Linked DNA regions of Actinopolymorpha cephalotaxi. The protein of the gene in region 2 interacts with the protein of the main gene of each other region in a pairwise test. Links are inferred from orthologs where the notes say so. Each region holds a gene or a part of one and is shown on either strand. Other genes may lie near its edges.

The links.
Region 1: the proteins of FHR37_RS17565 (region 2) and FHR37_RS05580 interact in binary tests that used the Bacillus subtilis proteins (3 or more experiments, as listed by UniProt). The link is inferred for Actinopolymorpha cephalotaxi from one-to-one orthologs.
Region 3: the proteins of FHR37_RS17565 (region 2) and FHR37_RS12125 interact in binary tests that used the Bacillus subtilis proteins (3 or more experiments, as listed by UniProt). The link is inferred for Actinopolymorpha cephalotaxi from one-to-one orthologs.

The regions. Positions count from the first base shown.
Region 1 is NZ_JACBZA010000001.1:1,222,972-1,227,183, reverse strand. What follows is about bases 893-3,813. They hold FHR37_RS05580 (MMPL family transporter), read left to right. Parts: upstream 893-1,208; coding sequence 1,209-3,419; downstream 3,420-3,813. Other genes in these bases: FHR37_RS05575 (TIGR03668 family PPOX class F420-dependent oxidoreductase), read left to right, coding at 3,771-3,813; FHR37_RS05585 (MarR family winged helix-turn-helix transcriptional regulator), read right to left, coding at 893-1,104. In the rest of the region: 23S rRNA (adenine(2503)-C(2))-methyltransferase RlmN, read right to left, coding at 1-456; more of FHR37_RS05585, read right to left, coding at 502-892; more of FHR37_RS05575, read left to right, coding at 3,814-4,193.
Region 2 is NZ_JACBZA010000001.1:3,993,131-3,998,753, forward strand. The notes cover bases 608-4,939. They hold FHR37_RS17565 (efflux RND transporter permease subunit), read left to right. Parts: upstream 608-938; coding sequence 939-4,739; downstream 4,740-4,939. Other genes in these bases: FHR37_RS33465 (MarR family winged helix-turn-helix transcriptional regulator), read right to left, coding at 608-771. Outside these bases: FHR37_RS17555 (succinic semialdehyde dehydrogenase), read right to left, coding at 1-218; more of FHR37_RS33465, read right to left, coding at 259-607; FHR37_RS17570 (GuaB3 family IMP dehydrogenase-related protein), read right to left, coding at 5,071-5,623. UniProt on the Bacillus subtilis protein: Required for self-resistance to surfactin, an antimicrobial lipopeptide surfactant produced by B.subtilis. Also required for swarming motility.
Region 3 is NZ_JACBZA010000001.1:2,702,763-2,707,053, forward strand. Bases 703-3,702 are described here. They hold FHR37_RS12125 (ABC transporter permease), read left to right. Parts: upstream 703-1,590; coding sequence 1,591-2,814; downstream 2,815-3,702. Other genes in these bases: FHR37_RS12120 (ABC transporter ATP-binding protein), read left to right, coding at 703-1,594; FHR37_RS12130 (ABC transporter substrate-binding protein), read right to left, coding at 2,944-3,702. Outside these bases: FHR37_RS12115 (DUF4193 domain-containing protein), read right to left, coding at 1-238; more of FHR37_RS12120, read left to right, coding at 590-702; more of FHR37_RS12130, read right to left, coding at 3,703-4,291.

The DNA.
Region 1 (4,212 bases), 2.8 Mb from region 2 along the record:
GACGATCTCGGCGGCGGACAGGTTGCGGGTCAGGCCCGCCTGGCCGGTGGCGCAGAACGGGCAGGCCATCCCGCACCCGGCCTGGCTGGACACGCACATCGTCACCCGGCCGGGATAGCGCATCAGGACGCTCTCCACCAGAGCGCCGTCGAACAGCCGCCACACGGTCTTGACCGTCGCTCCGCCGTCGCAGGTCAGCGTGCGTACGGGGGTCAGCAGGTCCGGGAGCAGGCCGGCGGCGATGCGTTCGCGGCTGGCCAGCGGCAGGTCGGTCATCTCCTCCGCGGAGTCGACGAACCGGCTGAAGTAGTGGGTGGACAGCTGGCGCGCGCGGTAGGCGGGCTCGCCGAGCTCGACCAGCGCATCCCGGCGTTCGGCCGGAGTGAGGTCGGCGAGGTGGCGGGGCGGCCGGCCGCGGCGCGGCGGGGCGAAGACGAGATCAACAGGAGCAGCCATGACGGATCCCAGTGTCACACAGCACGCCAACCGGGCCCGAGTCCCTCACTCCCCCGCCGGTGGCCCCTCCTGGTGGAGATAGGCCTGGAACGCCGTCGCCACGTCCCGCAGATAGCTCAGGATGATCTCGCGTTCCTCCGGGGAGCGCTCCGCGGTGACCGCGGACACCAGGTCCAGCAGCGGAAGCAGTTCCCGCATCACGTCGCGCATCCCGGACTCGGTGACCGAGAGCACCTGCCGGCGCCGGTCGCCAGGATGAGGGGTACGCCGGACGTGCCCGTCGGCGACCAGGCGGTTGACGGTCTGGGTGGCCGCGGCGGAGGTGATCCCGAGCCGGCGGGACAGCTCGACCGGGCCGAGGCCGGCGCCGCCGGTCTCCTTCGCCCGCAGGTGCGTCTGGCCCTGCGCGGCGATCACGTGCTCGACCGCCTCCACGTCGGTGAGGGGCATCCCGAGGCGCCGCGCCAGCGCGCCCCGGACGAGGAGGTTCAGGTCGAGCACGTCCCGGAGGGCCAGCGAGAGGTCGTCGCGGGGCCGGTCGGGGCGCGACTGGTCCTCGGCGTCACCCGAGCGGCCGGGCGCGTCAGGCCGATCGGGCGCTCCGGGCGCGTCAGGCCGGCCGGCCTGGCCGGTGTGCGGTTGCCCCATGGAGCCAAGTCTGACATGGTTGAGCGGTCGCTAAGTAACTTAGCGATCAATGGGAGCCGGCCCACCTCCAGGGGTGACCGGGCGAGCACGACCGTGAGGGCACCTTGTCTCGAACCGACCGTGGATCCGGCGCGCACCAGGACACCGCTGCCGCTGCCGCCGCCACCAGCCGACAGCGCACCACCCGCGACGGGCACGGCGAGCGTGACAACCACGAGAACCGGCACGGCCACCACGGCGAGCACTCGCGGACGCCGGCCCGACGGCGCGCACCGCTCCCCGTCCTGGTTCTCCTGCTCACCCTCGCCGGGCTCGGGGCGGCGTTCACCCTCGGCCCGTCCGACGCCACCACCACCGACACCGCGGGATCGGGGCTGCCCGAGGACTCCCAGTCGGCGAAGGTCGCCAAGATCGTCGACGGCCTGCCGTCCGGCGCGGTGGCACCGGCGATCGTCGTCTACAGCCACTCCGACGGCACTTCGCTCACCGGTCAGGACCGCACCCGGATCCAGCGGGCCGCCCAGGACCTGGGCAAGCTCGGCCTGGGCGGCCGGCCGGCCAAGCCGCAGTTCGACCCCAAGGGGAAGCTCGCCACCGTCGCCGTACCCCTCTCCACCGAGCTCGGGACCGAGCAGACGTCGGCGAAGATCACCGCGATCCGCAGCACCGCGTCGGAGGACCTGACCGAGCCGCTGCGCGCTCAGGTGACCGGCGCGCCCGCGTTCACCACCGACCTGGCCAAGGTCTTCGACGGCGCCGACACCAGGCTGCTGCTGGTCACCGCCGCCGTGGTGGCGGTCCTGCTGCTGATCACCTACCGCAGTCCGGTGCTGTGGCTGGTGCCGCTGATGGTGGTCGGCGCCGGCGACCGGCTGGCGACCGTCCTGGTCGGGATCCTCGCCCCCATCGCGAACGTGCAGGTCGACGCGTCCACCGGCGGCATCCTGTCGGTGCTGGTGTTCGGCGCGGGCACCAACTACGCCCTGCTGCTGGTCTCCCGCTACCGCGACGAACTCCACCGGCACGAGGACCGGTTCGCCGCCATGGGCCGCGCACTGCGGGCCACCGCGCCCGCCGTCCTGGCCAGCGGCACCACCGTCACGCTCAGCCTGCTCACCCTCCTGGCCGCCGAGCTCACCGGCAACCGCGGCCTCGGGTTCGCCGGTGCGGTCGGCATCGTGACGGCGATGTTCTTCGGCCTGGTCGTCCTGCCGGCCGCGCTGGTGCTGCCCGGCCGCTGGCTGTTCTGGCCGCTGGTCCCCCGCGCCGGTTCCCCGGCGGCCGCGGAACGCGACGGCGGCTGGGCCAGGCTGGGCCGGCTGGTCGCGCGCCGGCCGAGCATGGTGGCGGTCGGGGGCGTACTCGTCCTGGTCGCGCTGGCCTCCGGCGTTCTCGGCGTACAGACCGGGCTCTCCCAGGCGGAGTCGTTCCGCAAGACCCCTGAGGCGGTGCTCGGCCAGCGAACGCTGCAGTCGGTGCTGCCCGCCGGCGCCGTCGAACCCCTCACCGTGATCTCCCGCGCCGGGACCGGGCCGCAGGTCCGCGACGCCGCCGCGGGCGTTCCGGGGGTCGCCGACGCCACCGAGGCCGACCGGACCGCGAAGTACGCCAGTACGACCGTCGTCCTGAAGGCGGGCGCCGGCACCGCGGAGTCCGACGCCACCATCGAACGGCTGCGGGACCGGCTGGCCGGGATCGACGGCGCGAACGCGCTGGTCGGCGGGCAGACCGCGGGCACCTACGACGTCGCCCAGGCCACCGCGCGCGACACCCGGGTGGTGGTGCCGCTCGTCCTGGCCATCGTGTTCACCGTGCTGGTGATCCTGCTCCGCGCCCTGGTCGCGCCGATCCTGCTGGTGCTCACCGTGGTCGCGTCGTACTTCGCCTCGCTGGGAGCGAGCTGGTACATCTTCCGCACGGTGTACGACTTCCCGGCGCTGGACGTCGGCGTACCCCTGCTGTCGTTCCTCTTCCTGGTGGCGCTGGGCGTGGACTACAACATCTTCCTCATCGCCCGGACCCGGGAGGAGACCGTCGGCGGGCACGACACCCGCCGGGCCGTCCTGCGGGCACTCGCCGTCACCGGCGGTGTGATCACCAGCGCGGGCATCCTGCTGGCCGCGGTCTTCGCGGTGCTCGGGGTACTGCCGCTGATCACGCTCACCCAGATCGGCGTGGTGGTCGGCGTCGGCGTACTCCTCGACACCCTGCTGGTGCGGACGGTGCTCGTACCTGCCCTGGTGCTGCTGACCGGGCGGCGATTCTGGTGGCCGGGGCGTCCCGAGGTCGCCCACCGCGAGGCGCACCGGGCCTGAGGTGCGGAAAGGCCGGGCAAGGAGCGTCCGGCTGAATTCCGGGCCCGATACCAGCCGAGAATTCGGGCCGGGCCATTCCAGCGAATTCAATAACGGAACTGAATTTCGGAAATGAGTTCTCGGACGAGAGCTCCCGACCGATCCGCCCTGACGTCTGCGGACGTTGCGGGAATTCGCAGGCGGCACCCTCCACGGTCACCGGGTGTCATTTCGTACGGCGGTACGGAGTTTCGGCTCGGCGCCGTGACGGGTGGACGAATCCGTGCGGGCCCCCCGCCGCGCCGACCGCGCGGGATACGCTCCGGCGGAGGACCTGGCGGCAGGAGCGGGCGGCAGGAGGAGGCGGCGCCGATGCGGCTGACCGGTGAGGAGGCGCGACGGCGGTTCGCGGCGAGCCGTACCGCCGCACTGGCCATGGTGGACGGGGACAACCGGCCCCACGTGGTGGTGGTGACGTTCGCCGTGGCCGGCGACCTGGTTCTCACAGCCGTCGACCACAAGCCGAAGACGACGCAGCGCCTGCACCGACTTCGCCTGGTGACGGAGAATCCGCACGTGTCACTGCTCGCCGACCATTACGACGACGGCGACTGGAGCCGGCTGTGGTGGGCACGGGCCGAGGGCCGGGCCGAGGTGGTGACCGAAGCGGCCGAACGCGCCGAGCCGGTCCGGCTGCTGAGCGGGAAGTACGCGCAGTACGCCGAGACGCCGCCGGCCGGCCCGGTGATCAGAGTCCACGTCGAGCGCTGGACCGGCTGGGCGTACACCGAATGAGCCGGCGCCGACTTCCGCA
Region 2 (5,623 bases):
AGGTCGGTGCGCTCGGCCACCGGCACCTGAGCCCACTCCGCCTGCGCCGCGCGGGCCCGGGCGAACGCCTCGGCCACGTCGTCGGTGCTCGACACCGGCACCTGGCCCAGCGGCTTGCCGGTCAGGGGCGAGACGGCGTCCAGGGTCTCCCCCGAGGTGGCGAACACCCGGCCGGTCAGCTCGGCCACCCGGCCGGAGGTGAGTTCCCGCTCAGTCATGGTGCCAGCCTAGGCGGGGGCGGGGCGATCATGGCGCGGATCATGGTGCGGACCGGGCGAGCGGGTGATCAGGGTCACCGCCGGAGTCACCGCCGCCCGCGCCGCGCTCGGCGGCCACCTCCTCGGCGCAGACCCTGGCCAGCGCCTCCACGGCGGTGGCCATCCCGGACAGAACGTCGTCGTCCAGCCGGGCGAACATCCTGCGCTGGTACGCCCGGCGCACCTCGTCCACGTCCCCCAGCAGGGTCCGCCCGGCGTCGGTGAGATCCACCCGCCGGATCCGCCGGTCGTGGCCGTCCTGAATGCGGTGGACCAGGCCGCGTACCTGCAGCCGGTCGACGATCCCGGTGAGCGTGGTGGGCCCCACGCCGAGCGCGTCGGCGAGGTCGTGCGCCGACAGCGCCCCGGACGCGCCGAGAACGAAAAGTGCCCGCAGCTGGGTCATCGTAAGGTCGACCGAGAACAGGTCCGCCCCACACAGTCGCAGCAGGGACTGACGGAAATCGTCCTCGGCCGCCTCGATCCGGGCAATCAGCCCAGCCCTGTCCTCCACGCCGCGTACCCCTTCTCGTCCCTACGGAGGATCTTCTCCGGTAAGACCCTGAAATAGCTCGTCTGACGACGATATTCCGTTCGAGGCGAAGTATTCTCGGCAACGGTCGGAACCGGCCGCCCACCAGCACGTCGCGCCCGCCGGGGCAGCTAGTCCGAGGGGAACCCATGTCCAGACTGGCCAGACTGAGTCTCGCCTACCGGAGCCTCGTCGCCCTGGTCTCGATCGCCATCCTCGGCTTCGGCCTGGTCGCCACCGGCGCACTGAAGCAGGAGCTGATCCCGAGCCTGGAGATCCCCGGCGCCTACATCAGCACCGTCTACCCGGGCGCCTCGCCGGACATCGTCGAACGCGAGGTCACCAAGCCGATCGAGTCCGCCGTCGCCGGCGTCGACGGCCTGGACAAGACCACCTCCACCTCCAGCGACGGCTTCTCCCTCGTACAGGCCGACTTCACCTACGGCACCGACATCGGCCGGGCCGTGCAGAACATCCAGCAGTCGATCAACCGGCTGTCCGGGCAGCTCCCCAACGACGTCCAGCCGACCGTTCAGGCCGGCAGCTTCAACGACCTGCCCGTGGTCCTGCTCGCGGTCAGCTCCGACCAGAGCCAGCAGGACCTCGCCCGCGCACTGGACGACCGGGTGGTTCCGGAGCTGGACAAGCTCACCGACGTACGCCAGGTGACGGTGACCGGGGTGCGCGACCGGCAGGTGTCGGTCACCCTCGACGACAAGAAGTCGGCCGCGCGCGGGGTCACCCTGCAGGGCGTGGTCGGCGCGCTGCAGGCCAACGGCGTCAACGTGCCGGGTGGGCAGTTCGACTCCGGAGATCGCTCGCTGTCGGTGTCCGTGGGGTCGCCGTTCACCTCGGTCGCGGACATCCGCAACCTGCCGGTGCTGCCGGGCGGCGGTGCCGCCGGTGCCGGGGGCTCGGCGGGTGCGGGTGGTTCGGCGGGTGCGGGTGGTTCGGCGGGTGCGGGTGGTGCCGGACAGACCTCCGGTGGGCAGCCGGGTGGCGGCTCCGCGACCGGATCTTCCCGGTCCACCGGGTCCGCCGGGTCCGCGGGTGCGGCCGGTCAGGCGGCCCCGGCCGCGCCGACACCGGTGAAGCTCTCCGACGTCGCCACTGTCAAGGAGACCTTGGCACCGACGAGTTCGATCACCCGCACCAACGGCCGGCCCACGCTCGGCATCGCGGTCACCAAGACCGCCGACGGCAACACCGTCGCCGTCTCCCACGCGGTCCAGGACCGGCTGGACGAGCTGCGCACCTCCATCGGCGGCAACGCCAAGCTGACGGTGGTGTTCGACCAGGCGCCGTTCATCGAGGAGTCCATCGACGGGCTCACGACCGAGGGCGCGATCGGCCTGCTGTTCGCCGTCCTGGTGATCCTGGTCTTTCTGCTGTCGCTGCGGTCGACACTGGTCACCGCCGTCTCCATCCCGTTCTCGCTGCTGGTCGCGATGCTCGGGCTGTACGCCGGCGGCTACTCCCTCAACATCCTCACGCTGGGCGCGCTCACCGTCGCCATCGGCCGCGTGGTCGACGACTCGATCGTCGTACTCGAGAACATCAAACGTCACCTGGCCTACGGCGAGGACAAGCTCCGGGCGATCCTGGACGCCGTACGCGAGGTGGCCGGCGCGGTCACCGCGTCCACGGTGACCACGGTCGGCGTCTTCGCCCCGATCGCCTTCGTGGGCGGCCAGGTCGGCGAGCTGTTCCGGCCGTTCGCCGTCACGGTGAGCATCGCGCTGGCCGCGTCGCTGCTGGTGTCGCTGACGATCATCCCCGTCCTCGCGTACTGGTTCCTGCGCCGCCCGAACGTCGACCCCAGCGACGAGGAGCGAGTGCGGGCCGAGGCGGTGGCGAAGGAACGCCGCAACCCGCTGCAGCGGGCGTACGTCCCGGTGATCAGCTGGACCACCCGGCACAAGGTGGTCACCCTGCTGGTCGGCGTGCTCGTGTTCGCCGGGACGATCGGCGCCGCACCGCTGCTGAAGACCAACTTCCTCGACGACAGCGGGCAGAACACCGTCACCGTCAACCAGGCCATGCCGGTCTCCTCCTCCCTGGCCGCCACCGACACCGCGGCCAAGAAGGTGGAGAAGGTGATCGCCGGCCTGGACGAGGTGGAGTCGTACCAGACGACCGTGGGTACGGCGGAGTTCGGCAGCTTCTCCACCGGCGGCCGGACCAACCAGGCGACGTTCTCCCTCACCACGAAGGATGGCCTCGACCAGACGGTGTTCCGCGACCGGCTGCGCAAGGACCTCGACCGCCTCACCGGGGTGGGGACGGTCACCGTCGAGGGCGCACAGTCCGGTCCGCCCGGCTCCAGCAACCTCGAGGTCGAGGTCACCGCGCCCACCACCGGGGCGCTGCGGACCGCCGCGGCACAGGTGGAGAAGGCCGTCCGCGGTGTCGACGGCGCCTCCGACGTGAGCAACAACCTCAGCTCGGAGCGGCCGACCGTCCAGGTCGAGGTCGACCGGGCGAAGGCGGCCGCGGCCGGGCTGTCCGAGGCCCAGATCGGGCAGGCGGTACGCCAGGCGTTCGAGGGGCAGCAGGCGGGCACCGTCACGTTGGACTCCGAGCAGAGCGACGTGATGCTGTACGCCGGCACGACGCCCAAGGACCTCGCGGCCATGCGCCGGCTGCCGCTGCCCACACCGCTCGGGACCACCGTGCGGCTGGACTCGGTGGCCAAGGTGTCCGAGGTCGCCAAGGCCGCGCAGCTGACCCGGACCGACGGTCAGCGCACCGCCACCATCTCGGCCACCCCGAACACCTCCAACGTGGGCAAGGTGTCCACCGACCTGAAAACCGCCCTGGGCAAGCTGAAGTTGACAGGTGGCGCGAGCTACAAGCTCGGTGGGGTGAGCTCGGAGCAGAGCGACGCGTTCGGCCAGCTCGGGATCGCGATGCTCGCCGCGATCGCGATCGTCTTCCTGGTCATGGTGGCGACCTTCCGCAGCATCGTGCAGCCGCTGATCCTGTTGGTGTCGGTGCCGTTCGCGGCCACCGGCGCGCTCGGGCTGCTGCTGGCGACCGACACCGCGCTCGGCGTACCCGCCCTGATCGGCATGCTGATGCTGGTCGGCATCGTGGTCACCAACGCGATCGTGCTGATCGACCTGATCAACCAGTACCGCGACCGAGGCATGAGTGTGCGGGAGGCGGTGATCGAGGGTGGCCGGCGGCGGCTGCGGCCGATCCTGATGACCGCGCTGGCGACCATCTGCGCCCTGGTGCCGATGTCGCTCGGCCTCACCGGCGGCGGGGTGTTCATCTCCCAGCCGCTGGCGATCGTGGTGATCGGCGGCCTGGTCAGCTCCACCCTGCTGACGCTGGTGCTGGTGCCGACGCTCTACACGCTGGTGGAGGAGTTCAAGGAACGCCGCCGCCGGCGCCGGGGAACCGACACCCGCGAGGGCGAGGGCGACGTGGCGCGGCTGGACGCTACGCCGCGCCGCAACGGCGCCCATGCCAAACAGGCGCGCGAGGAGGAGTACGCCGACGAGGGCGAGTACGCACGTGCCGGTGGACACGCCGGTGGACACGCCGGTGGACACGCCGGTGGACACGCCGGTGGGCACCTCCGCAGCACGCAGGCGGCGGCCCACCACCACGCCGCGCACAGCCACCTGGCCGAGCGTTCGGGTGAGTACGACGGCGAGCACGGCGGCGAGGAAGCGGCCATGCACGCCAACGGCGTTGCGGCGGGTGGCCGAACCGGGAACGGCTCGCCGGCTCCGGCCGGCACCTCCGGAGCGGCAATGGCCGGCGGTGCGTCGGGTGCGGCGGGTGCGGTGGCAGGCAGCGCGGTCACGACGGTGAACGCCGACCGGCCCCCGTCGGCGGACGGTGCCGGACCTGGTGAGCCGGTCCGGGTCCAGGTCGAGGTGATCGTGCGTACGGCTCCCTCCGAGCCGGACAACCGTCCCTCCGCCGACGACCGCTGACCCGGCCCTCCCGGGTGCCGGATTCTTCCGCGGAAGAATCCGGCACCGGTCAGCGCAGGGAGGCGACGCATTCTTCCGCGGAAGAATGCCCGGCCTGGCGGCGCACTGAGGCTCACGGTGCGGTCCGAGGTGGAAGTGTGAAGAGACCGGGTGGCCGGAACCACCGTACGGCTTCACGCTTCCAACTCGGCCCTGGTCCCGGTCGGGAAGTGTGGAGACACTTCGGCTGCCCGACGAGTCCGGCCTGCGGACGAGGCACCAGGCGAACGCAGCACCGCCCCCGACCATCGCTCAGGTCGGGGGCGGCTCGCATGCTTGTGGGGCTCGTGGGTTACTGGACGACGACCTCGATGCGCTGGAACTCCTTGAGGTCGGTGTAGCCCGTGGTCGCCATCGCCCGGCGCAGTGCGCCGACGAGGTTCATGGTGCCGTCGGAACGCCGGGACGGCCCGAAGAGGATCTCCTCCAGCGTGCCGATGGTGCCCACCTCCACCCGGGCTCCCCGCGGCAGTTCGCCGTGGTGTGCCTCCAGGCCCCAGTGGAACCCGTGCCCGGGTGCCTCCTGCGCGCGGGCCAGCGGCGAGCCGAGCATCACCGCGTCCGCCCCGCAGGCGACGGCCTTGGCGAGGTCACCGGACCGGCCGACCGAACCGTCGGCGATCACGTGGACGTAGCGGCCACCGGACTCGTCGAGGTAGTCGCGGCGGGCCGCGGCGACGTCGGCCACCGCGGAGGCCATGGGTACGGCGACGCCGAGGACGCTGCGAGTGGTGTGCGCGGCACCGCCGCCGAAGCCGACCATCACCCCGGCCGCGCCGGTCCGCATCAGGTGCAGCGCCGCCTGGTACGTCGCACACCCGCCGACCACCACGGGCACGTCCAGC
Region 3 (4,291 bases), 1.3 Mb from region 2 along the record:
GGTGCACCAGAAAGCAGTTCGAACAGGTGAACTCGTCCGCCTGGCGGGGCAGCACCCGCACGGAGAGTTCCTCGTTCGAAAGGTCGGCGCCCGGGAGCTCGAACGTCTCGGCCACCTCGGCCTCGTCGACGTCGACCTTCCCGGAGTTCTTGTCCATGCGCCGCGCCTTGAGCTCCTCGATGCTGTCCTCGGAAAGCTCCTCGTCCGTCTTGCGTGGCGCGTCGTAATCGGTGGCCATCGTCCCTCTTCCCCCTGGCTCAGCGGGTCTTGCGGTGTGCACGTCGTTGTGCGCTGTGTGTAGCTGTGTGTAACGGGACCCTCGGTCTGCGGCGCTCGGGCAGCGGGTCCGGACTGCTTATCGAGCACCTAACGCTCGGCGGGCTCAACTTGTGCCCGATCCGGGGCGCAGATTCTGCCTTACCCCGCTCCGGGCCGGAGGCACCTGGATCAGGTGTCGTCGATCTGGTCGTCGAAGGCACGGTTTCACCCGCCGTTTGACATGCGCGGCGCCCGGATCCTACCCCGGGTCGATGACAAACCGTCCCCGAGGATGACCTGATTTGCCACGAACGCCTGAAAGTCTTGCCTGGTGCTTGAACTCGTGGGTGTCACCAAGCGGTACGGCGACCGCGTCGCCGTCGATGATCTCTCCTTGTCGGTCGGGCCCGGCCAGATGTTCGGCTTCGTCGGAACCAACGGCGCGGGCAAGACCACGACGATGCGCATCCTGATGGGCGTCCTGGAACAGGACGCCGGGCAGGTCCGGTGGAACGGCCGTCCCGCCGACGCCGACGCCCGGCGAAGCTTCGGGTACATGCCCGAGGAGCGCGGGCTCTACCCCAAGATGCGCATCCGCGAACAACTCGTCTACCTCGCCCGGCTGCGCGGCACCGCCCCCGACGTCGCCGCACCCGCGGTCGAGGAACTGCTGGCGGAGTTCGGCCTGGCCGACCGCGGCGGTGACCGGGTGGAGGCGCTCTCCCTCGGCAACCAGCAGCGGGTGCAGCTGGCCGCGGCGCTCGTCCACGACCCGGCGTTCCTGGTGCTGGACGAGCCGTTCTCCGGCCTGGACCCGGTGGGGGTCGACGCGCTGGCCGAGATCCTCGCCCAGCGCGTACGCCGTGGCGTGGGGGTGCTGTTCTCCTCCCACCAGCTCGATCTGGTCGAACGCCTCTGCGACGCGGTCGGCATCATCGCGGCCGGCCGGATCGTGGCCACCGGCACGGTCGAGGAGCTGCGGACGCACAACCGCCCGCGCCGCTACCTCGTCGCGGTCGGTGCGGGTCCGGGCTGGACCGCCGGCGTTCCGGGCGTCGAGGTGGTCGCCGAGGACCGGCGTGACGGCAGCCTGGCCACCACGGTCGAGCTCGCCTCCACGGTCGACCCGCAGCACCTGCTCGACGCCGCCCGCGCCGCCGGTCCGGTGCACGAGTTCCGGCCGCTCATCCCGAGCCTGGTCGACCTTTTCCGCGAGGTCGTCTCCGAGGAGCTCCCCCAGTCCCCCGCCGGCGCCGCCACTACCAATGGCACCGACCGCACCGACGGCACCGACGGCAGCCACCGCAGCCCGGCCACCCAGGAGATTCCGGCATGAGCGCCCCACTGACCATGGTCGAGGCCACCCGCACGGTGGCCCGTCGCGAGCTCACCGAACGGCTGCGGGACAAGTCGTTCTGGGTCTCCACCGTCATCACGCTGCTGATCCTCGGCGTCGTCCTGTTCCTCCCGAAGCTGTTCGGCGGTGACGACACCTACCGGGTCGCGTACGCCGGACCCGACGCCGACCAGCTCGCCGCGTCGGTGAAGACCCAGGCCACCGCGCTCGACGTGACGGTCGAACGCGCCCGCTACGCCGACGAGGCCGCGGCCCGCGCCGCCGTCACCGACGGCAAGCTGGACGCGTACGTCGGCACCGGCACGGTGATCGTCAAGGACAAGCTGGATCCGCAGATCGGCGCGGCGATCCAGACCGCACACCGCGACGTGGCGGCCGGTCAGCGGCTCCGCCAGGCGGGCCTGGACCCCGCGGCGGTCCAGGCGGCCCAGCAGGTCGCGCCGCTCGCGGTCGACGCGCTGGACCCGACCGACCCCAAGGCCGACCAGCGCGGCCAGATCGCGTTCATCGGCAGCATCGTGCTGTACGGCCAGCTGATCGGTTACTGCATGTGGGTGGCGTTCGGCATCGTGGAGGAGAAGTCGAGCCGGGTGGTCGAGCTCATCCTGTCCGCGATCTCCACCAAGGCGCTGCTGGCCGGGAAGATTCTCGGGATCGGGCTCCTCGGGTTCGCCCAGCTGGCCCTGATCGCGGCGTTCGGCCTCGCGCTGGGCAACGCCACCGGCATGCTGAACGTCACCGCCGACCTGCTGGTCCCGGTCGGTTTCGTGTTGTTGTGGTTCGTGCTCGGCTACGGCTTCTACAGCTCGGTGTTCGCCGCGAGCGCGGCCCGGGTGTCGCGCCAGGAGGAGCTGCAGAACGTCATCACCCCGGCCAGCATGACCATCATGGTGTCGTTCTTCGCGACGTTCTACGTCAACTCCAACCCGGACTCCCTGATCTCGCGGTTGCTCTCGGTCCTGCCGCCGTTCTCGGCGCTGTGCGCGCCGGTGCGGATGGCGCGGGGTGACGCACCGCTGTGGGAGATCGGGCTGGCCCTGGTGCTGATGCTGGCCGCGATCGCCGCGCTGGTGGTGAGCGGCGCACGGATCTACGAGGGCGCGATCCTGCGGATGGGCGCCAAGATCTCCCTGTTGGACGCGTGGCGCGGCGCCCGGAAGGGCTCCTCCACCCCGGCCTCCGTCGAGGCGACCAGCTGAGTCGAGACCACCAGCTGGCCGGAGCGACAACAGGGAACGGCCCCCACCCTCTCGGGCGGGGGCCGTTCCCTGTTCGCTGCTCCGCGACTACCTGACCAGACCTACTTGACCGGGCCTATCTGACCGGGCCTACTTGCCGGCCGGCTTCAGGTCGCCGGACAACATCAACATGATGGTGAAGTTGTCGGCGTACGGGGAGTTCTGCAGCAGCGGGTCGCTGTCGGCCGGCCACTTGTCCACCCGGACGCCCTCCAGGCACGGGTTGTTGCCGTACCGCTCGAACAGCGGCACGATCGGCAGCAACTCGTTGAACACCACCGCCGCCTTGGCGACGTTGCGCTTCTGCTCGGCCTCGTCCAGACCCTGAGCCGCGGACAGCACGACCTCCTCGAGGTCCACCTTGCCGTACGCCTTGGTGGTCTGCTTCAGCTCGAAGCCCATGCCCTTGCCGCCCTGGTTGGCGGCGATCGGGATGTTGTGTGTGAACAGGTCGGCGACGAAGGCGAAGTGCGGGTGCGGCTGGGAGGAGGTGCCCCAGCCCTGGATCGCCAGCTCGAAGTTGCCCTTGTCCACGTCGATCGGCTGCTGGGTGAAGGTGACCCCGCGGCCGGTGACCTTGATCCCGAACGCCGACAGCTGCTTGGCGGCGTTCTCACCGGCCGCCGACCAGTCGGCGAACTCCGCCGGGAAGGTGAGCTCGTACGACGCCGGCTTGCCGTCCGGCTTCATCCAGGAGCTGCCCTGCTTCTTCCAGCCCGCCTGGGTGAGCAGGTCGGCCGCCTTCTTCGGGTCCAGCTCGTACTTGTCGAGCTTGGACTGCTCGGCGTCGGTCAGCCAGTCCGGCACCTGGTTGTCGGAGAAGCCGGTCATGAACTTCACGCCCTTGCCGGAGTCACCGAGCGCGAACGTGCCGTTGTCGTTGCGGTTGATCGCGTGCGCGATGGCCTGGCGGACCCGCGGGTCGCGGAACTCGGGCAGCTTGGCCTGGTTGAAGAAGATCGCCGGGCCGGAGTAGACCGGCGGCCGGATGATCCGCATCCCCTTCTTGATCGCCTGCTTCTCGGTCGCCACCGGGAAGCCGTGGGTGGCGTAGTCGACCTGCTTGCCGAGCACCAGCGGGGTGATGGTGGGCACCTCGCCGTTGTAGAGCACGATCCGGTCGAACAGCACCTTGTCCGTGGCGTAGCCCTTGTCCTTCTTGAGCAGGGTCAGCTGGGCGTTGGTGATGCTGTTGAAGTCGAACGTGAAGGGGCCGCTGCTGATGAACTCCTTGGCGGGGTTCTTCGGGCGGTAGCCCTGCAGGTCCTCGTTCAGCTTCTTGCCCTCGGGGCTGTCGAGGTCCTTGCCGCCGCCGAACAGGTCCTGCGCGCGCTTGGCGAACTTGCCGTAGGTCGCGTCGGAGAAGATCGCCTGCCGGATGGCGTACCGCTCCAGCACCGTCGACGGCTTCTTCATCGAGAAGACCACGGTCTGGCCG